Regions from separate parts of the Pseudarthrobacter sp. S3 genome, predicted to be linked through region 3. Evidence: predicted binding sites of a transcription regulator. Region 3 holds the regulator's gene; each other region holds the start of a gene.

Region 1 (6,744 bases), 1.2 Mb from region 3:
CCGGAGCGTTCTTCTCCGGCTTGTCGGCCACAACGGCCTCGGTGGTGAGGAACAGACCAGCAATGGAAGCCGCGTTCTGCAGGGCAGAGCGGGTTACCTTGACCGGGTCGTTGATGCCGGCAGCCAGCAGGTCGACGTATTCGCCGGTTGCTGCGTTCAGGCCGTGGCCTGCAGGCAGGCCGCGGACCTTGTCGACAACAACGCCAGGCTCGAGGCCGGCGTTGAAGGCGATCTGCTTCAGCGGGGCGTCGATGGCAACGCGGACGATGTTCGCACCGGTTGCTTCGTCACCTGTCAGGTTCAGGTTCGCGAACGCCTTGGCGCCGGCCTGAATCAGTGCAACGCCGCCACCGGCGACGATGCCTTCTTCAACAGCAGCCTTCGCATTGCGGACAGCGTCCTCAATGCGGTGCTTGCGTTCCTTCAGCTCAACTTCGGTTGCGGCACCGGCCTTGATGACTGCAACGCCGCCGGCCAGCTTGGCCAGGCGTTCCTGCAGCTTCTCGCGGTCGTAGTCCGAATCGGAGTTTTCGATCTCGGCACGGATCTGGGAAACGCGGCCAGCGATCTGGTCGGCGTCGCCGGCACCTTCAACGATGGTGGTCTCGTCCTTGGTAACAACAACCTTGCGGGCGCGTCCCAGGAGTTCCAGTCCGGCGGTCTCCAGCTTGAGTCCGACTTCCTCAGCGATGACCTGGCCACCGGTGAGTACAGCGATGTCGGCCAGTTGGGCCTTGCGACGGTCGCCGAAGCCCGGAGCCTTGACGGCAACGGACTTGAAGGTGCCACGGATCTTGTTGACGATCAGGGTGGCCAGGGCCTCGCCCTCGATGTCCTCGGCAATGATCAGCAACGGCTTGTTGGACTGCATGACCTTTTCCAGGACAGCGACCAGTTCCTTGACGTTGGAGATCTTCGAGTTGACGATCAGGATGTACGGGTCCTCAAGGACCGTTTCCTGGCGCTCAGTATCGGTAACGAAGTAAGCGGAGATGTAACCCTTGTCGAAGCGCATGCCTTCGGTGAGCTCGAGCTCCAGGCCGAAGGTGTTGGACTCCTCGACGGTGATGACGCCTTCTTTGCCCACCTTGTCGAGGGCTTCAGCGATCAGGGCGCCAATTTCGTCGTCACCGGCGGAGATGGAGGCGGTAGCCGCAATCTCTTCCTTGGTTTCGATTTCCTTGGCGGAGGCCAGCAGCTCAACCGTGACGGCCGCTACAGCTTTTTCGATACCGCGCTTGAGGGACAGCGGGTCAGCGCCGGCCGCGACGTTGCGCAGGCCTTCCTTGACCAGAGCCTGCGCCAGCACGGTAGCCGTGGTGGTGCCGTCGCCAGCGACGTCGTCCGTCTTCTTGGCAACTTCCTTGACCAGCTCGGCGCCGATCTTTTCGTAAGGGTCGTCCAGCTCGATCTCCTTGGCGATGGAAACACCATCGTTGGTGATCGTGGGGGCGCCCCACTTCTTTTCGAGGACGACGTTGCGTCCACGCGGGCCGAGGGTGACCTTGACGGCGTCGGCGAGGATGTTCAGGCCCCGCTCAAGGCCGCGGCGTGCCTCTTCATCAAATGCAATGATCTTGGCCATAACGGCAGTAGTCCTTTCGGGACAGTCGTTAAGAATGAACCTCACTGCAGTGCCCGCGACGGACGATCCTTCACCGGCGGCCTCTGTATGCCGTGGCTGGGGATCTCACTCCAGCTAGGTATTTCTCTCGCTCCACGACCGCCGCCAAGCTCCGATGCCGGAAAACCGGACGTTGCTTTAGCAGTCGATACGTAAGAGTGCTAACTCAATAATTAGCACTCCCTAGGTGAGAGTGCAAGCGAAAGGCCCCGCAAATCGCGCCGTCCAGGCGGCCCGTTCGCCACCGGCGATCAGCCTGCGACCCGGCCTGCAGCCTCACGGCCGGTGAGCACCGCCCTGTTGTCTGCGCCGTAAGTGAACACCATGTAGTTGGCCGTGGTGATATCACCGTTGGTGTCGAAGGCAACCGGCCCCGATTCGCCGTCGTAATTAATGCCCGCCCCGGTCTTCAGGACCGCGAGGCAATCGGTGTAGGACAGGCATGGCTTGGCGGCCGGGCCAGAGGCCTGCGCGGCGGGCTGCCCGCCTGCTGTCCCGCCGGAGACGGCGATCAGGTTCGCGGCAATGGAGCGGCCGGCATCGTCGTCGGCCTTCGCTGCGGCCAAGGCGGCGAGATTCACGGCGTCGTAGGTCTCTGCGGCGAACGAAAGGTCTTTCAGCGCAGGGTTGACCGCCACAAGACGGGCTTGGAAGTCCGCGGACGGCAACAGACCCGGTGCCACTGCACGGGCACCGTCGAGGGCCTTGGATCCCAGCCCCGAACCGTACTGGGCGAAGGCGCCGTCGCTCAGGATGATGCTCTTGCCCGAGAGCCCTGCGTTGTTGAGCTCTGCGAGGGCACCATGGGCGTCGTCCCTGGCGATCAGCACCACCGCGTCAGGCGTGGCGGCCTTGGCAGCGGCTGCCGCGTTCCTGGCGTCGCCGGGCTTGAAGGCGGTGGTGGAGACGGTGACCAGTCCGGCGTTCTTGGCGGCGCCGGCCACCGCGGCAGCTACATCTTTTCCGTAGCTCGAGTCCTGGTGGACCACGGCAAGGCTCTTGGCGCCGCCGTCCTTGGCCAGTTTCACCAGCACCGATGCCTGGGCAACGTCCGCTGCCGCCGTCCTGAAGTAATAGCCGCCGCTTTTGTAGCGGGACAGGCCGGCAGCGGAGTTGGCCGGCGAGACGAGCGTGACGCCCGCAGCTGAGAGGACGTCGATGGCGGCGGCGGCGTGGCTCGAATCGGTCGGTCCGATCACCGCATCAACTTTGACTGAGGCCAGGTTCCTGGCCTGGGCGTCGGCGCCCTCGCCGGTGCCCACCACGAGATCAACAGGCCTGCCCTTGTGGCCGCCGGCCGCATTGATTTCCTTGACGGCGAGTTGGGCCGCAGCGAGCTCCGAGTCGTTGAGGAAGGCCTGTTTCCCTGTGCTGTCCTGAATCAGCCCGATCCGCAGCGTGCCGTCACCGGATGCTTCAGCCGATTCAACCCGGGCGTTGCCGCCTGCCCCGGCGCAGCCGGCCAAGGCCAGCAGGAGTGCCGCCCCTGTAGTTGTGCGGACGATTGTTGCGCGCAAGCTGCGGGAGATCACTGAGCGGGCCGGACGTTTTCTGCCTGCGGGCCTTTCTCGCCTTCGCCGACCTCAAGCTCGACGCGCTGGCCCTCATCCAAGGCCCGGTAACCTTCGCCCTCAATGGCCGACCAGTGCACAAAGACATCGTCCCCGGAGCCGTCCACCGTAATAAAGCCGTAGCCCTTTTCGGCGTTGAACCACTTAACCGTTCCCAATGCCATGATGTCCGCTCTTTTCCGTCGTGCCGTCGGTCCCCGTCGGAAGTGTGCCGCTTGTTACGGACCGAAGCCTGAAATCACTCTAGCGACAAGCCATCCGGCGGGCCGAGCCACACGGCCGCTCCGGTGCCCAAAAGTTATTCAGGCGTGACCGCGCGGCATCACTTGTAGCCCGGCCCCAGGACAACAACCAACGGCACCTGGAATTCCTGGGTCTCCACCAGCGTGGGGACGTTCAGGAGTTTCGAGAGTGCTTCTGCGTTGGCTTTCTGCGCCGGGCCTGCATAGAAGATTGCGGATGTCTTTTGCGGAGCGCCGCCCCAGTTTCCCACCTGACCCAGGGTCCAGCCATCGGCCTGGACCATCGAGCTGATGCGTCCGGCGAGCCCGGCCGTACCTGCCGCGTTGTAGATGGCAACGCCCTGGGTCTTGTCCAGCACAGCTGCGGAGGGGACGTTACTGGGCGAAGCGCTGGGCTCTGCGTCCGGGCTCTTCGAGGGCTCCGGGTCCGCGGAAGATTCAGCGGTGACGGACGGTGCCGCGCTTGCCTCGGGTGCCGCGGTTGATTCCAGGCTGGTTGAGGCTTCGCTGCCGGCCTGGGTAAACCCGAGCTTGGGAAGGATCAGGAAGGAGACCATTCCGATGGCCAATGCAACAATCCCCACAGCAAGGATGGGCCACAGCTTGCGGCGGGCCGGCGCCGAGGCCGCACGGTGGACGCCCTGCCGCGAGGCGGACTCCGGAACCTTGTCGAATTCATCCCGAGCGTATTTGGTCATGGTGGGGAGACGTCCTTGTTGATTGCTGCTGATGGCTCAGCACGAGCGTGGTCAGGCGTCGGAACCCAGGCGTCGTGCAGTGCGTGCCCGGTGACGCGACGTACGTAGTCTACGCAATCTCTTGACCAGCATGGGGTCGTGGGCCAATGCTGCCTCGGTGTCAATAAGGGCGTTGAGCAGCTGGTAGTAGTGGGTCGCGGACAGGTCGAACAGCTCCCTGATGGCCTGTTCCTTGGCCCCCGCGTATTTCCACCACTGCCGCTCCAGTGCCAGCATCTGCTGGTCGCGCTCGCTCAGGGGAGAGTCACGGAGGGTAAAATCCGCCAGCAAAGAGCCGCGCTTCTCAGGCTCCGGCACGCGCTCCCGAGCAGGTTCCGCCACGGAACACCCCTTCGCTGGTCTTGCTGAATCACCGGTTAAGTTTCAAAATCTGCTCCCCATGTTACGGCGTAAATAACACCGATGTCATTTGCGCCCCGGCTGCAGTGGCCGGTAACCCTGCGAGAATGGGAGCGTGTTTGATTCTGACGCGCTGTTCGAACTGACGGCAGACCCGGCCGAGCCCGTCGGCTTTGCCGAGATGGCCGTTTTGCCGCTCAGTGCGCTGATGGCGGCCGACTGGGCGGAGACGCTGGGCCCCGTTGAGGGTGAACTGCGTGGCGTCCTGAACTTCCTGGCGACCGAAGTTGCCGCGGGGCACCACGTGCTACCAGCGCCGTCGAACGTTCTGCGCGCCTTCCGGCAGCCGCTGGCCAGCGTGAAAGTCCTGGTAATGGGCCAGGACCCCTACCCGACGCCGGGCCATGCGATCGGCCTGTCCTTCGCCGTTGACGGGCGGACCCGGCCCATCCCGCGGAGCCTGGCGAATATCTACCGCGAACTGGAGGCCGATCTTGGCCTTCCCGCGCGCGTCCACGGTGACCTGTCCGCCTGGGCCAGCCAAGGGGTCCTGCTGCTGAACCGGGTCATGAGCGTCCGGGCAGGGGCTGCCGGCTCCCACCGGGGCAAAGGCTGGGAGGCCATCACGACGGCGGCTGTCACCGCGGTTGCCGGCCGGCAGACGTCCGACGGCGGCCCGGCGCCGCTGGTGGCGGTGCTGTGGGGCAAGGACGCGGAGAGCGTCCGGCCCCTCCTGCCAGGCGCGGCGGTCGTGTCCAGCGCACACCCCAGCCCCTTGTCTGCGTCGCGCGGATTCTTCGGCTCCAGGCCCTTCAGCACCATCAACCAGCTGCTGCAGGACCAGGGCTGCCCTGGCGTAACCTGGGCACTCCCTCCGGTCCCCTAGCTTAGGGTTACCTTATGAGCACTGTTCCGGCCGTCACCAGCGCCACAAAAAATACACGTCCGCAGATCGGTCTCACGGTCATTCGGCGGGAAGAACTCTCGCCCCACATGGTCAGGATCGTGGCCGGCGGCAAGGGTTTCGCCGCCTACGTGAACAACAGCTTCGTGGACCGCTACGTCAAGATTGTCTTCCCGCAGCCCCACATTAACTATGCCCAGCCCCTGGACTTGTGGACCATCCGCGAAACCATGCCCCGCGAGCAGTGGCCCTTCACCCGCACCTACACGGTCCGCTGGGTGGACACCGAGGCGCAGGAACTTGCCATCGACTTTGTGATCCACGGCGCCGAGGGGCTGGCGGGTCCGTGGGCGGCTGCTGCCAAGCCCGGCGACACCATCACCTTCACCGGGCCGGGCGGCGCCTACAACCCGGCGCCTGACGCGGACTGGTACCTCTTTGCCGGCGATGAGGCCGCACTTCCTGCGATCGCCGCCGCCATTGAATCGTTGCCTGCTGAAGCGGCCGGCCTGGCATTTATCGAGGTGGACAGCGATGCCGACATCCAGTCCGTCGCGTCCCCTGCCGGGGTTCAGGTGACCTGGCTACGCCGCAACGGCGCACCGGCCGGCGTCGGGGACCTTCTGGTCTCAGCGGTGGCCGGCGCCGAATGGCCTGCCGGCCGGGTTGACGTTTTTGCCCACGGCGAGCGCGGCTACATGAAGGGCCTGCGGGACGTGTTTTTCGTCCAGCGCGGCCTGGAACGGAACCAGGTTTCGCTGTCCGGCTACTGGGCCCAGGGCCGGGTGGAGGACGACTTCCAGGCCGAAAAGAAGCTCCCCGTAGGGAAGGTCTGACCCGTAGCCAGCACTTAGCGGACTCTGACCAATCGCCCAACAAATGGTCCAAATCTTGTCCGGCGCACCACACAGGCCTAGACTCACCGTAAATGGCCCTCCGGCAGCTGCTGATCGGGCTTTCGGTTACGCCGTTCGAGCGTCCCGGGGAGCCGTCATGAATGCTACGACCAGGCGATTCCTCCGCCGGGTGTTTACCTTCTGCCGCGCAGTGGTCAAAACAGCAGTGTTCGCGCCAATGGTCGCCCGGTCAGCATCCGCCCCGGCCCGGATCTGGGCGGCCCTGTCCTGGGCCACCCTCATCTACCTTGCGGGCTTCGGCGTGCCAAGCGGCGCCGGAGGGCCCACCCGTGCAGCCGCAGGAGCAGCCAGCCTCCGAAGAACAGCCTGACTCCGACTCGAGGTCTGTTCACTTCACCGCAGCCGGGGACATCGGCATGGGCGGCGGCGCCAAGGCAGTGCTCGACGTG
Region 2 (6,744 bases), 940 kb from region 3:
AGCGCAGATATAGGCGATGTGCTCGTCCAGCAGGTGCCCGCCCAATTGAAGCGCGACGTCGGCCACCAGGCCGGCACGGATCACCGCACCATCGGGCTCATACAGGTAGCTCTCTGCCGGACCCACCGGCGCCGCGGGACCGCCGTCGAAGTCGTCAGCGCTGGTCAGCTCGGCGGCACCTTGCGCACCAAGCAGCAGCGCGGCGCGGCGGATTCCGGGCCGGCGCACGGAGTTGAACCACAGGGCCACCTCGGTGACGTCGCCGCCCACCGATATCCACTGCGCCTCGCAGCCAGCGGGAACAGACTCGTGCGGCATGCCGGGGCCCATTTTTACGCCAACGGCGCGCCCGGTGGCCGCGAGCGATTCCACAAAGGACAGGGGCGGTGAAAATGCCTCAGGATCCCAGATCCGCTTGGTACCCGACGTGGAGGTGACGCGGCGTGCGGGATCCAGCCAGACGCCGTCGACCCCGTCCAAAGGGACGGTGGTGGCGTCCGAATGCACCACCGTGGCGTTGGGGAAGGGGATCAGGTTGACCGTGGCGCAGGCGGCGGTGGTTTCGTCCATCTCCACGGCCGTGACCGTGATGTCCATTGATGCCAAGGCCAGGGAATCCGCGGCAAGGCCACACCCGAGGTCAGCCACATGGCGGACGCCGGCCTGCGCAAAGCGCTCGGCATGCCTTGCCGCGACCGTGAGACGCGTGGCCTGTTCCAGCCCGGCCTGCGTGAAGAGCATGCTCCGGGCGAACTCGCCGAACTTCAGCTCGGCCTTGGTGCGGAGCCGGGACTGGGTGAGGACGGCGGAGACCAATGCGGGGGAGTGACCGGCCTTGCGTAGGGCCGCGTTGAGTTCGAACGCCTTGTCCTCGCGGTACGGGCCCAGGGACGCCAGGAGCTCCCAGCCTTCGCTCGTGAGCAGTGGGGCGATCTGGTCCTGCGGTGCTTGAGCCATGGGTTCAAGCCTAGTGGAGGGGGCCGGTGGCCAGATCCGGCTAGGGTTGAAGGCATGGAAGACAGTGCAGGCACCCAGCCGTCCGGACCACCGCAAGCCAGTAAGCCGGACCTGGTGAAGTTCGCCCGCCCCGCGCTGATTGCAGGATCCGCAGTGGCCGTTGTCTGCGTCGCGCTGCTCGTGATCATCTTCTTCCTGGACACGTTCAACGCCACTGTCTACTCCGTGGGCGGCAAGAACATCCAGGACGCCACGGATGAGGCAGGGGAGATTCGCGGCCTATACGCCGGAGCACGCGTAGGCGGCATCATCATGCTGGTGGTCTCGCTGCTGGCTGCCGTGGGCGGCGCCGTGGTTCTGTATCTGCAGCGGGGCATAGTCGAAGAAGGGGACGACGGCGACGAGGACGTCGACCTTGAGGACCTCACCGGCCGGTAAAAGGCTGTTCGCCGGAGACATAATTCTGGCACTCGCCTTGACCGAGTGCTAACCAAAACATAGAGTCATCATTAGCACTCTCCCTAGGAGGGTGCTAACACATGACGAGCTGCCAGCCAGGCTGCTGCCGGCACCGCGACGACGGTTTGCCAGCCACGGCGAAACAGCTCAACTGTCCACAAATTTCGCTGACGTAGAAGGAGAGGTCCGAGTGTCGGTCTCTATTAAGCCTCTTGAGGATCGTATTGTTGTCCGCCCGCTCGAAGCCGAGCAGACCACGGCTTCCGGCCTGGTTATCCCGGACTCCGCACAGGAGAAGCCGCAGGAGGGTGAAGTTGTTGCAGTAGGCCCCGGCCGCTTCGAAGACGGCAACCGCGTGCCTGTCGACGTAGCCGTTGGCGACGTTGTCATCTACTCCAAGTACGGTGGAACCGAAGTCAAGACCGGTGGCAACGAGTACCTCGTGCTGTCCGCCCGCGACGTTCTGGCGATCGTCGTAAAGTAACTCTTTGGATCCCCGTGCCGCTGATCATGCATTCCGCTGGTCAGCTGTGCGGGGTTCTGTCTTGAAAGGACAAAACCATGGCAAAGCAGCTTGCGTTTAACGACGCTGCCCGCCGGTCGCTTGAAGCCGGCATCGATAAGCTCGCCAACACTGTCAAGGTGACGCTCGGCCCCCGCGGCCGCAACGTTGTCCTCGACAAAAAGTGGGGGGCACCCACCATCACCAACGATGGCGTCACCATCGCGCGTGAAATTGAGCTTGATGACCCGTACGAGAACCTTGGCGCGCAGCTGGCCAAGGAAGTCGCCACGAAGACCAACGATGTTGCCGGCGACGGCACAACCACGGCTACCGTGCTCGCCCAGGCCCTGGTCAAGGAAGGCCTGCGCAACGTTGCGGCGGGCGCCGCTCCGGGCCAGATCAAGCGCGGCATCGAGGTTTCCGTAGAAGCCATTGCAGCCCGCCTGCTCGAGAACGCACGCCCGGTTGAAGGCACCCAGGTTGCCAGCGTGGCAGCTATCTCGGCCCAGAGCGACGAAATCGGCGAGCTCCTCGCCGAGGCATTTGGCAAGGTCGGCAAGGATGGTGTGATCACCATCGAGGAGTCCTCCACCACGCAGACCGAGCTGGTCCTCACCGAAGGCATGCAGTTCGACAAGGGCTACCTGTCCCCGTACTTCGTGACCGACTCCGAACGCCAGGAAGCCGTTCTCGAAGACGCCCTTATCCTGATCAACCAGGGCAAGATCTCCTCCGTGCAGGACTTCCTGCCGCTGCTGGAGAAGGCGCTGGCGAGCTCCAAGCCGCTCTTCATCATTGCCGAAGACGTTGAGGGCGAGGCCCTGTCCACGCTGATCGTCAACCGCATCCGCGGCACCCTGAACGTTGTTGCCGTCAAGGCTCCGGGCTTCGGCGATCGCCGCAAGGCCATGCTGCAGGACATTGCAACCCTCACCGGTGCGCAGGTCATCTCCGCGGAACTGGGCCTCAGCCTGGATTCGGTTGGCCTTGAGGTGCTGGGTACCGCCCGCCGCATCACGGTCACCAAGGACAACACCACCATCGTTGACGGCGCCGGTTCCGCAGAAGACGTCGCAGCCCGGGTTTCCCAGCTGCGCGCCGAGCTCACCCGCACCGACTCCGACTGGGACAAGGAAAAGCTCCAGGAACGCCTGGCCAAGCTGGCCGGCGGTATCGGTGTCATCAAGGTCGGCGCAGCCACCGAAGTTGAGCTGAAGGAAAAGAAGCACCGCATCGAAGATGCAGTGTCCTCCACCCGCGCCGCCCTCGAAGAGGGCATCGTTGCCGGTGGCGGTTCCGCTCTGATCCACGCCCTGAAGGCCCTCGACGAGGATCCTGCAGTCAAGGCACTCGAAGGCGACGCCGCCGCTGCTGTGGGCATCGTCCGCCGCGCGCTGGTGCAGCCGCTTCGCTGGATCGCCCAGAACGCCGGTTTCGACGGCTACGTTGTCACCGCCAAGGTTGCCGAGCTCGAAACCAACAACGGCTTCAACGCCAAGACGGGTGAGTATGAGGACCTGATCGCAGCCGGTGTCATCGACCCGGTCAAGGTCACCCGTGCAGCCCTGCGCAACGCGGCATCCATCGCTGCGCTGGTTCTCACCACCGAGACCCTCGTAGTGGAGAAGCCCGCAAACGAAGACGAGCACGCAGGCCACAGCCACTAGTCCCCACCGGCTCCCAAGTCTCGCTTCGCTCGACTTGGGTCCCTCGCCGGTGTGGGCCCACCCACCGGCTCCCAAGTCTCGCTTCGCTCGACTTGGGTCCCTCGCCGGTGTGGGCCCAGTGCCTCTGCATCAAGTCATCGCACAAAGAACCGGTCCAGCTTCGGCTGGGCCGGTTTTTTGTCGCCCCTACGTGGCCGACATTTCCTGCGTTTCAACGTCGCCCGCACGCTCGTAGACCAGAGACACCGCCCCCTTCGGGAAAGTGCGTGCCGGCTCCGCGAGGCGGAATGAGGCGGGGATAGTCCCGGCGTCGAAGAGGCGCTTGCCCTGCCCTAGGGTGATCGGATAGAGCCACAGGTGGAGGCGGTCGATCACGTCTGCCGCGAGCAATGAACGGATGAGGACGCCGCTGCCGAACATGTGCACTTGGTCGTACTCCTCGCGTAGCCGACCCGCGGCCGCGGTATCCGCCAGTACCGTAGTGCCCGCCCAGCTCGGAGCAGTCAGGGTGCTGGAGACAACGAACTTGGGCACCCGGTTGAGCGTGCCGCCGATATCGTTGGACTGGTGCGGCCAGTAGGCCGCGAAGATGTCGTAGGTCTTCCGGCCAAGGAGCAGGGCGTCGATGCGGTCGATCTCGGCGCCGATGGCCGCGCCGGCCTCGTCATCGGACACCGGCGCTTGCCAGCCACCGAAAGGGAAGTCGCCCTCGGTGTCCTCCTCGCGACCGCCGGGTGCCTGGTAGACGCCGTCGAGGGTGATGAACAGGTTCGCGACGATGACTCCCATGCGTTCATTCTGGAACTGCGTTCCGGCACTGTCCAGAGTCGGCGGCCGTGGCAGACTGATGCCATGCTGCTCGATGAGCTCGTGAAAACCTCGGATGCCGTCGCGTCCACCCGCTCCCGGCTCGCGAAGGTCGACGCACTGGCCGATCTCCTGCGCCGGCTCGAGCCAGTGGACATCGCGACGGCCGTCGGCTTGCTTATCGCCCAGCCGCGGCAGGGCCGCGTCGGCATCGGCTGGCGCGGCATGACGGCGGCCATGGGGGAGCCGGCCGCTGAGCCGAGTCTGACGCTGGCCGACGTCGACGCTGCGCTGGACGGGCTGCTTGCCACCGCAGGCGCTGGATCAGCCGCGGAGCGCGCCGCGACTCTCCGGTTGCTCACGGCGGCGGCCACCGAGCGCGAGCAGGCCTTCATCGCCGGCGTGCTGCTCGGTGAACTGCGTACCGGCGCCCTCGAAGCGGTGCTGACGGACGCCGTTGCCCGCGCTGCAGATCGGCCTGTCGACGCCGTACGCCGCGCCGCGATGCTCTCCGGCAATCTCGGCGAGACGGCCTTGCTGGCGATTAAAGGCACGGCGGACCAGCTTGACGACGTGGGCCTCGTCGTCGGCCGTCCCGTGCGGCCCATGCTCGCCGCAACCGCGGCCAGTGCCAGCGCGGCGCTGGAGGCCACGGGGGAGGCATCCGTGGAATACAAGCTCGACGGGGCGCGCATCCAGGTGCATCGCGCCGGCTACGATGTTCGCATCTACACACGCACCCTGGCCGAGGTGACCCACCGGCTGCCCGAGGTGGTGGAGGTGGTGCGCGGACTGCCGGTACGCGATGTGATCCTCGACGGCGAGACCCTCACCCTCGACGAGGACGGCCGCCCCCGACCGTTCCAGGAGACCATGTCGCGGTTCGGGGCGGACGCGGCGCGCACCACGGTGCTGCACCCGTGGTTTTTTGACGTGCTGCACGTGGACGGGCGCGACCTGCTCGACGAGCCGCTGTCAACGCGCCTCGGTGTGCTCGAGCGCATCGCCCCCGAATACCGGATCCCGGGGGAGATCACGGCGGATGCGGCCGTTGCTGAGAGAGTGTCGCGCGATGCGCTCGCCGCGGGCCATGAAGGCGTGGTGGTGAAGGCGGTCCGATCGGCCTACGCGGCCGGTCGGCGTGGGTCCAACTGGATCAAGGTGAAGCCGGTGCTCACCTATGACCTGGTAGTGCTCGCCTGCGAGTGGGGGTCAGGGCGGCGCACCGGGCTGCTGTCGAACCTGCACCTGGGAGCCCTCGACCCGACTGGGGAGTTCGGCGAACCCGGTGGCTATGTGATGGTGGGCAAGACATTCAAAGGCCTCACCGACGCCCTGCTGCGCTGGCAGACCGAGAGGTTCCAGGAGCTCGAGGTGCGCCGCACGGCGGGGACCGTCTGGGTTGAGCCCATCACGGTGGTTGAGATCGCGATCGACGGCGTGCAGCAATCCTCGCGGTATCCGGGCGGAATCGCGATGAGGTTCGCACGAGTCAAGCGCTACCGCGACGACAAGACGGCAGCGGAGGCCGACACCATTCAGACGCTCCGCGGGCTGCTGCGTTCGTAGGGGCGGATCCCTGTCCCGGCCCACCGCGAATCCACACGCACGGCCACCTAAGGTGCCCCACGCGACCGGATCCTGATTGGCCATCGGCACAGCGGCTCCGTAGGCTTGATGCTTTGCTTACCCGCTTGGAGAGGTCTCTGTGTCCAGTGCACCAGCCGAGGCTGCCCCGCGCCCTGCGCTGGACGCAAAGACCGTCACGCGGACGCCCGCCCGGAAACCGACGTTCCGTCCCGAAGTCCAGGGCCTCCGCGCGCTCGCCGTTCTGATGGTGGTGACCTACCATGTGTGGCTTGGCCGGGTGTCCGGCGGTGTGGATGTCTTCCTCCTGATCTCGGCCTTCCTGCTGACGCTGTCCTTCGTCCGGAAGGTGGAAGCCGGTACCTCCCTCAATCTCCTCCGGCACTGGCTGCACCTCTTCAAACGGCTGCTGCCCGCTGCCGTCGTGGTGATCCTCGGGGTCCTGGCAGGCACCTGGCTCATCCTCCCGCAAGGCCGCTGGCCCGTCATCCTGGACCAGGCCTGGGCAGCGCTGCTGTACCGGCAGAACTGGCTGCTGGCGGACACCGCCGTGGACTACTACGCCCAGGACCACGCCTCGGCGAGCCCCCTGCAGCACTTCTGGTCCCTGTCCATCCAAGGGCAGGTCTTTATCCTGTGGCCGCTCGTCTTTGCCGCCTCCGCTGGAGCGTGGCGGCTCCTCCGGCACCGGTACAACGTCAGCTATCGGGCCGTAGTGGCAGCCGCGTTCGCCGGGATCCTCGTCGCCTCGCTCGCGTTCTC
Region 3 (6,744 bases):
CCGCCGCGACTGATCCGGCCATCATTCGGAATTTCTGCATCATCGCGCACATTGACCACGGTAAATCCACCCTGGCTGACCGCATGCTGCAGTTTACCGGGGTGGTTAAGTCCCGCGATATGAAGGCCCAGTATCTGGATCGCATGGACATTGAGCGCGAACGCGGCATCACCATTAAGTCCCAGGCGGTCCGCATGCCCTGGGAGCTCGACGGGACCAGTTACGCGCTGAACATGATCGACACCCCCGGTCACGTGGACTTCACCTACGAGGTGTCCCGTTCGCTGGCGGCCTGCGAAGGGGCAGTACTGCTTGTTGACGCGGCGCAGGGCATCGAGGCGCAGACTCTCGCGAACCTCTACCTGGCAATGGAAAACAACCTCACCATCATTCCGGTGCTGAACAAGATCGACCTCCCGGCAGCTCAGCCCGAGAAGTACGCGGCCGAACTGGCCAGCCTGATCGGCGGCGACCCCGACGACGTGCTCCGCGTCTCCGGCAAGACCGGCATGGGTGTCGAGGTGCTGCTGGACAAGATCGTCCGCGACCTGCCGGCCCCAGTGGGGGACCCAAACGCCCCCGCGCGCGCCATGATCTTCGACTCCGTCTACGATACGTACCGCGGTGTGGTCACCTACGTCCGTGTGGTTGACGGCATGCTGCACCCCCGTGAACGTATCCAGATGATGTCCACCCGGGCCACCCACGAACTCCTGGAAATCGGGGTGAGTTCCCCGGAGCCCACCCCTTCCAAAGGCCTCGGCGTGGGCGAAGTGGGCTACCTCATCACCGGTGTGAAGGACGTCCGCCTGTCCAAAGTGGGCGACACCGTCACTAACCTGGCCAAGCCTGCGACTGCCTCCCTTCCCGGCTACGCCGACGCCAAGCCGATGGTCTTCTCCGGCCTGTATCCGCTGGACGGCACGGACTATCCTGTGCTCCGCGATGCGCTGGAGAAACTGATGCTTAACGACGCCGCACTGGTCTATGAGCCGGAAACGTCCGCCGCGCTGGGATTCGGCTTCCGGGTGGGCTTCCTCGGCCTGCTACACCTCGAAATCACCAGGGAGCGGCTCGAACGCGAATACAATCTGGACCTGATCTCCACGGCCCCCAATGTGGAGTACGAGGTAACGCTGGAGGACAAGAAGGTGGTCCACGTGACCAATCCCAGCGAATACCCCTCCGGCAAGATCGCCGAGGTCCGCGAGCCTATGGTGGCCGCCACCATCCTTGCTCCGAATGAGTTCGTGGGCGCCATCATGGAACTTTGCCAGAGCCGCCGCGGTGTTATCGGCGGCATGGACTACCTGTCCGAGGACAGGGTCGAAATCCGGTACCGGTTGCCGCTCGCTGAGATCGTGTTCGATTTCTTTGACATCCTTAAATCCAAGACCCGGGGCTACGGCTCGCTCGACTGGAAGGCTGACGGCGAGCAGGTGGCCGACCTGGTCAAGGTGGACATCATGCTCCAGGGCGAACAGGTGGATGCCTTCTCCGCCATCACGCACCGCGAGAAGGCTTATGCCTACGGTGTGATGATGACCGGCAAATTGCGCGAGCTTATTCCCCGCCAGCAGTTCGAAGTACCCATCCAGGCTGCCATCGGCTCCAGGATCATCGCCCGGGAAAGCATCCGCGCCATCCGCAAGGACGTTCTGGCCAAGTGCTACGGCGGCGACATTTCCCGTAAGCGCAAGCTGCTGGAGAAGCAGAAGGAAGGCAAAAAGCGCATGAAGATGGTGGGCCGTGTTGAGGTTCCCCAGGAAGCCTTTATCGCTGCGTTGACCACTGACGAGTCCAAGGACAAGGCCAAGAAGTAGTGATCACAGTGGCCGGCAACACCGGAGGCCCCTGCAATGCCTAGCATCCTTCCGCTCGGCGACCCGGCGCCGTCGGACGGTCTGCTGCCCGCCCAGGCGGTGGACGGTGCGGCACGCCGGGCCTTCGGACTGTACGTGCATATCCCGTTCTGCGCGGTGCGCTGCGGATACTGCGACTTCAACACCTATACGGCCACCGAGCTGGGCGGCGGAGCGTCGCAGGACGCCTACGCCAGCACGGCTGTGTCCGAAGTCGACTTTGCCGCCACCGCCCTGCGGGACTCGGGTCTGCCGGACCGTCCGCTGAGTACAGTCTTCTTTGGCGGTGGCACTCCTACGCTGCTCCCCGCGGAAGACCTCGCCCGGATCCTGACTGCCGCCGTCGGGCACTGGGGCCTGGAACCCGGCGCCGAAGTGACCACCGAAGCAAACCCGGACTCGGTCACCCCCGCATCACTGCAGGTGCTGGCCGACGCCGGTTTCACCCGGGTGTCCTTTGGCATGCAGTCCGCGGTACCCCATGTCCTGAAGGTCCTGGACCGCACGCACACGCCCAGCCGTGTGCCGCAGGTGGTCCAGTGGGCTCGGGACGCCGGACTGGCCGTGAGCCTGGATCTTATTTACGGGACGCCGGGGGAGTCCCTGGCGGACTGGCGGTTCTCCCTGGAGACGGCGCTGTCCTATCAGCCTGACCACATCAGTGCCTACGCGCTGATCGTGGAGGACGGCACCAAGCTGGCCGCCCAGATCCGCCGTGGTGAAGTCCCTGGAATCGACGACGACGACCACGCCGACAAGTACGAACTCGCCGACGAACTGATCGGCGCGGCGGGCCTCAGCTGGTATGAGGTCAGTAACTGGTCCCGGACGCCGGAGCAGGCATGTCGGCATAACCTGGCGTACTGGCGGGGGGACGACTGGTGGGGCATCGGACCCGGTGCACACTCACACGTCGGCGGAGTGCGGTGGTGGAACGTCAAGCACCCCACGGCCTACGCCGGACGGCTCGCGCAGGGGCTGTCACCGGCCGCCGGGCGGGAAACGCTCGACGCCGAAACCCGTGATGTGGAGCGCGTGATGCTTGAGGCCCGGCTCGTGTCGGGGCTGGCAACGTCAACGTTGGGTGAACACGGCCGGCACGCCGTGGCCGGGCTCATCGCGGACGGCCTGGTGGAGCCGCCGGCAGCCTTCCACGGCACGCTGGTTTTGACCCTGAAGGGGCGCCTGTTGGCCGACGCCGTGGTCCGCAGGATCCTGCCGGACTAACAGTGGTGGGCCCACGCCCGCAGGGTTCCCTGGCCGAGCCTGCGAGCTTAGCGCGGCGGTCCCTTCCCAACACTCGCAAGCTCGCGTCGGGGCCCTCGGGACGCCGCTTAGCGGGTGGGGACTACTTGATCCAGCGCAGGTTGTACTGGTAGCGGTGCGGCTGGCCCTTGTTGACATGGATGCCTGCGGCCACCGAGAAGCAGGTCAGGGCAATCCAGATCAGGGTGGCGATGACAGCGAAGATGTTTCCCACCACCGGAATAAACACCAGGACATTGGCCACCAGCGCAGCAATGGTGGGCGGCAGGCTGAAGTTCAGTGCTTCCTTGGATTCCTGGGCGGTAAACGGCCCGCGCTCACGGAAAATCAGGTAGATCAGCAGGGACGGAACACAGCCGAGAATCCCGCCGAAGTGCGCCAGCGTGGCCCACTGGCGGTCTTCGCTGGCCGTCAGCGGCAGCGCATTTGCCGGAACGCCCTGGTACTCGGAACGGCCCTGGCCGCCGTGATCGTCCCGGTGCTCGCGTGCGTTTTGTGCCACGGTTTTCTTCCTTCGAAAGTGCAATGGTGCTGGGTTGGAGAGTGCCGGACTGAAAGCAACTGCAGCGCCCGCAGTACCAAGAATACTGGTTCGGCCACCAAATGCCGCCGCGCGGAGCCGGATCCGGCGTTAAGGCACTGTCAGGAAGTCGATGACTTCCTCCACCCGCCCGAGCAGTGACGCCTCCAGGTCCGCATAGCTGCGGACTGCGCCCAGCAGCCTTTGCCAGCCAAGCCCGATATCTTCCTTCGTGGAGTGCGGCCAGCCGAATGCTGTCAGGATGCCGGTCTTCCAGTCCTGCCCGCGCGGCACCACCGGCCACTGTTCGAGGCCCAGGACCGCGGGCCGGATGGCTTGCCACACGTCAACGTAAGGATGACCGACGATAAGAACGTTGCCGGCAGCGCCGGGGGAAGCCAATACGGCGGCAGCGATGCGCGACTCCTTCGAACCCGGCACCAGGTGGTCCACCAGGACCCCCAGCCGGCGGCCGGGACCGGGACCGAACGCGGCCACCGCCCCGGCGAGGTCATCAATGCCATGCAAAGGTTCGACGACGATGCCCTCAACGCGGAGATCGTCACCCCAGACCTTCTCCACCAGTTCGGCGTCGTGCTTTCCTTCCACCCAGATTCTGCTCGCCTTGGCCACTTGGGCACGCTGGCCGGCCACGCGGACTGAGCCGGACGCCGTCCGGCCGGCCACCACGGGGGCGGCCTGCCTGGGCGCCGGGGGAACGAGCCGGATGGGCTGCCCCTCCAGGAGGAACCCGAAGCCGAGTCGGAAGGACCGGGACTTTCCTCGCCGGTCTTCGAGGGCCACCACATGCATGCCGCCGGACTTCTCCACCCGGGTCACCGCTCCCACCCAGCCGGACTGGACATCTTCAAGGACCATGCCGCGCGCCACGGGAACCTCAGGAAGTTCGCTCCTGACGGGCGCGGTGATCTCCTGCGGACCCCAGTTCTGGTAGTGCATGGATTGATTCCGCCTCGCCGCTAGATCCTGGCCCGGAATTTCGCCCGGAGCGGTACCAATGCTAACAACGGGGTGACTCATATTAGACTGTTAGCACTTAGGCATGTCGAGTGCTAACCCCGCAGCGATCACGGATGGAGGTGGAGTATGAGCGAGCCGCGCAAACTCGAAGTACTGCGCGCCATCGTGGAGGACTATGTGCACTCCCGCGAGCCAGTGGGTTCCAAAGCGCTCGTGGAACGCCACCACCTTGGCGTGTCCAGCGCCACCATCCGCAACGACATGGCGGCTTTGGAAGACGACGGCCTGATCACCGCCCCGCACACGAGCGCAGGAAGGATTCCCACAGACAAAGGCTACCGGCTGTTTGTGGACCAGATTTCAGCGGTAAAGCCGCTTTCCCAGGCGGAACGGCGGGCAATCCAGGCGCTGCTGGAGGGTGCAGACGATCTGGATGACGTCCTGGACAGAACCGTCAGGATGCTGTCGCAGCTGACCAACCAGGTCGCCGTCGTGCAGTATCCGCATCTGAGCCGCGCCACCATCCGCCACATCGAATTCGTCCTGCTTGCGCCGCAGCAGGTACTCGTGGTCCTCATCGCCACCACCGGCAAGGTAGAACAGCGTGTGATCGACGTAGGCCTGGACCTTGGCGACGACGCCGTCGCGGCGTTGCGGGCACACTTCCTCGGATCCCTCGCGGGCATCTCGCTGAGCCGACTGGCGCCCTCGCTGCCGGGGGTCGTTTCGTCCGTCAGCCCGGGCCAGCGTGCGGCGGCCCAGGCATTGGCCCACGGGCTGGAAACGCTCGCCCACAACACCCGCGAGGAACGCATGGTCATGGCCGGAACAGCAAACCTCGCCCGCTCCAATGTGGATTTTCCGCTCAGTATCGGACCAGTCCTCGAAGCCCTCGAGGAGCAGGTTGTCTTGCTGCGCCTCTTAGGCGACATGGCGCAGGATCCGAGGGGGGTGGCAGTCAGTATCGGGCGTGAAAACCCGTACGACGGGCTCGCGGAAGCCTCCGTGGTGGCCACGGGCTACGGACCAGACAGCACCGCCAAGATCGGTGTGCTGGGCCCCACCCGGATGGATTATCCCACCACCATGGCCGCCGTCAGGGCAGTAGCCCGTTACCTTTCAAGAATTCTGGGTCCGTAACAGTACTACGGTCCAGGCACGAAGAGCAGTGCCGGCAGCCCGCCTGCCGGCAGTACAACAAGGAAGAGATACGAACTTTGAGCAGCCACTACGACGTCCTCGGAGTCTCGCCGGAAGCCACCGGGGAAGAGATCAAGAAGGCCTACCGCAAGCTGGCCCGCACTCTTCACCCGGATGTAAACCCCGGGGATGATGCTTCGGACCGCTTCAAGGCCGTGACCCACGCCTACGAGGTACTTTCGGACCCGCAGAAGCGCCGGATCTATGACACCACCGGCAACGAGAACGGAACCGACAACGGGTTCGGCGGCGGCGGATACTCCGGCCAGGGCTTCGCGTTCCAGGATATCTTCGACACGTTCTTCGGCGCGGGCGGCTCCTCCGGCCCCGCGTCCCGGGTCCGCCGCGGCCAGGACGCACTGATCAGTGTCCGGATCGAACTGCGCGATGCCGTGTTCGGCGTCAACCGGAAACTCGAAGTGGACACCGCGGTCACCTGCCCCACCTGCAACGGGTCATGCTGCCGCGAAGGCAGCCACCCTGTCCGCTGCGATATCTGCGGCGGCAGCGGCCAGGTTCAGCGTGCGGTGCGCTCCATCCTGGGCCAGGTCATGACGGCGGCCCCGTGCGGCAGCTGCGAGGGGTTCGGGACGGTTATCAAGGACCCTTGCAACGAATGCAGCGGACAGGGCCGCATCCGCAGCCGGCGGTCCCTGACCATCAAGGTGCCCGCCGGAGTTGCCACAGGCACGCGGATCCAGCTCTCCGGGCAAGGCGAAGCAGGCCCGGCCGGAGGACCATCCGGGGACCTCTATGTGGAACTACGGGTCAACAACGACGCCACCTACGCCCGCGACGGCGACGACCTGCACGCAACGCTGCACATTCCGATGACAGCCGCCGCCCTGGGCACCGAGCTGTCACTGGAAACCTTTGACGGACTGCAGGAGATCGACGTCAAGGCAGGCACGCAGT

The links. Region 3 encodes HrcA, which represses chaperone genes, less so after heat shock. Its sites were predicted from a motif close to TTNGCACTCGNNNNNNNCGAGTGCNAA; they were not measured.
Region 1: a site for HrcA is predicted at 1,763-1,789, ahead of groL (chaperonin GroEL). Genes of this name have one in related genera too.
Region 2: a site for HrcA is predicted at 1,421-1,447, ahead of groES (co-chaperone GroES). Genes of this name have one in related genera too.

The regions. Positions count from the first base shown of each region.
Region 1 covers NZ_CP189583.1:951,457-958,200, reverse strand. The annotation lists gene groL (chaperonin GroEL) at 1-1,585, opposite strand, end outside; gene ACQCSV_RS04675 (ABC transporter substrate-binding protein) at 1,876-3,141, opposite strand; gene ACQCSV_RS04670 (cold-shock protein) at 3,153-3,359, opposite strand; gene ACQCSV_RS04665 (LytR C-terminal domain-containing protein) at 3,518-4,135, opposite strand; gene ACQCSV_RS04660 (DUF3263 domain-containing protein) at 4,187-4,516, opposite strand; gene ACQCSV_RS04655 (uracil-DNA glycosylase) at 4,650-5,420, shown strand; gene ACQCSV_RS04650 (siderophore-interacting protein) at 5,435-6,274, shown strand; gene ACQCSV_RS04645 (metallophosphoesterase) at 6,625-6,744, shown strand, end outside.
Region 2 covers NZ_CP189583.1:3,054,907-3,061,650, reverse strand. The annotation lists gene ACQCSV_RS14630 (class I SAM-dependent methyltransferase) at 1-957, opposite strand, end outside; gene ACQCSV_RS14625 (hypothetical protein) at 1,012-1,395, shown strand; gene groES (co-chaperone GroES) at 1,607-1,900, shown strand; gene groL (chaperonin GroEL) at 1,978-3,588, shown strand; gene ACQCSV_RS14610 (dihydrofolate reductase family protein) at 3,775-4,377, opposite strand; gene ACQCSV_RS14605 (ATP-dependent DNA ligase) at 4,441-5,964, shown strand; gene ACQCSV_RS14600 (acyltransferase family protein) at 6,104-6,744, shown strand, end outside.
Region 3 covers NZ_CP189583.1:2,112,003-2,118,746, forward strand. The annotation lists gene lepA (translation elongation factor 4) at 1-1,823, shown strand, start outside; gene hemW (radical SAM family heme chaperone HemW) at 1,860-3,089, shown strand; gene ACQCSV_RS10140 (DUF4870 domain-containing protein) at 3,211-3,630, opposite strand; gene ACQCSV_RS10145 (DUF3097 domain-containing protein) at 3,760-4,608, opposite strand; gene hrcA (heat-inducible transcriptional repressor HrcA) at 4,756-5,769, shown strand; gene dnaJ (molecular chaperone DnaJ) at 5,847-6,744, shown strand, end outside.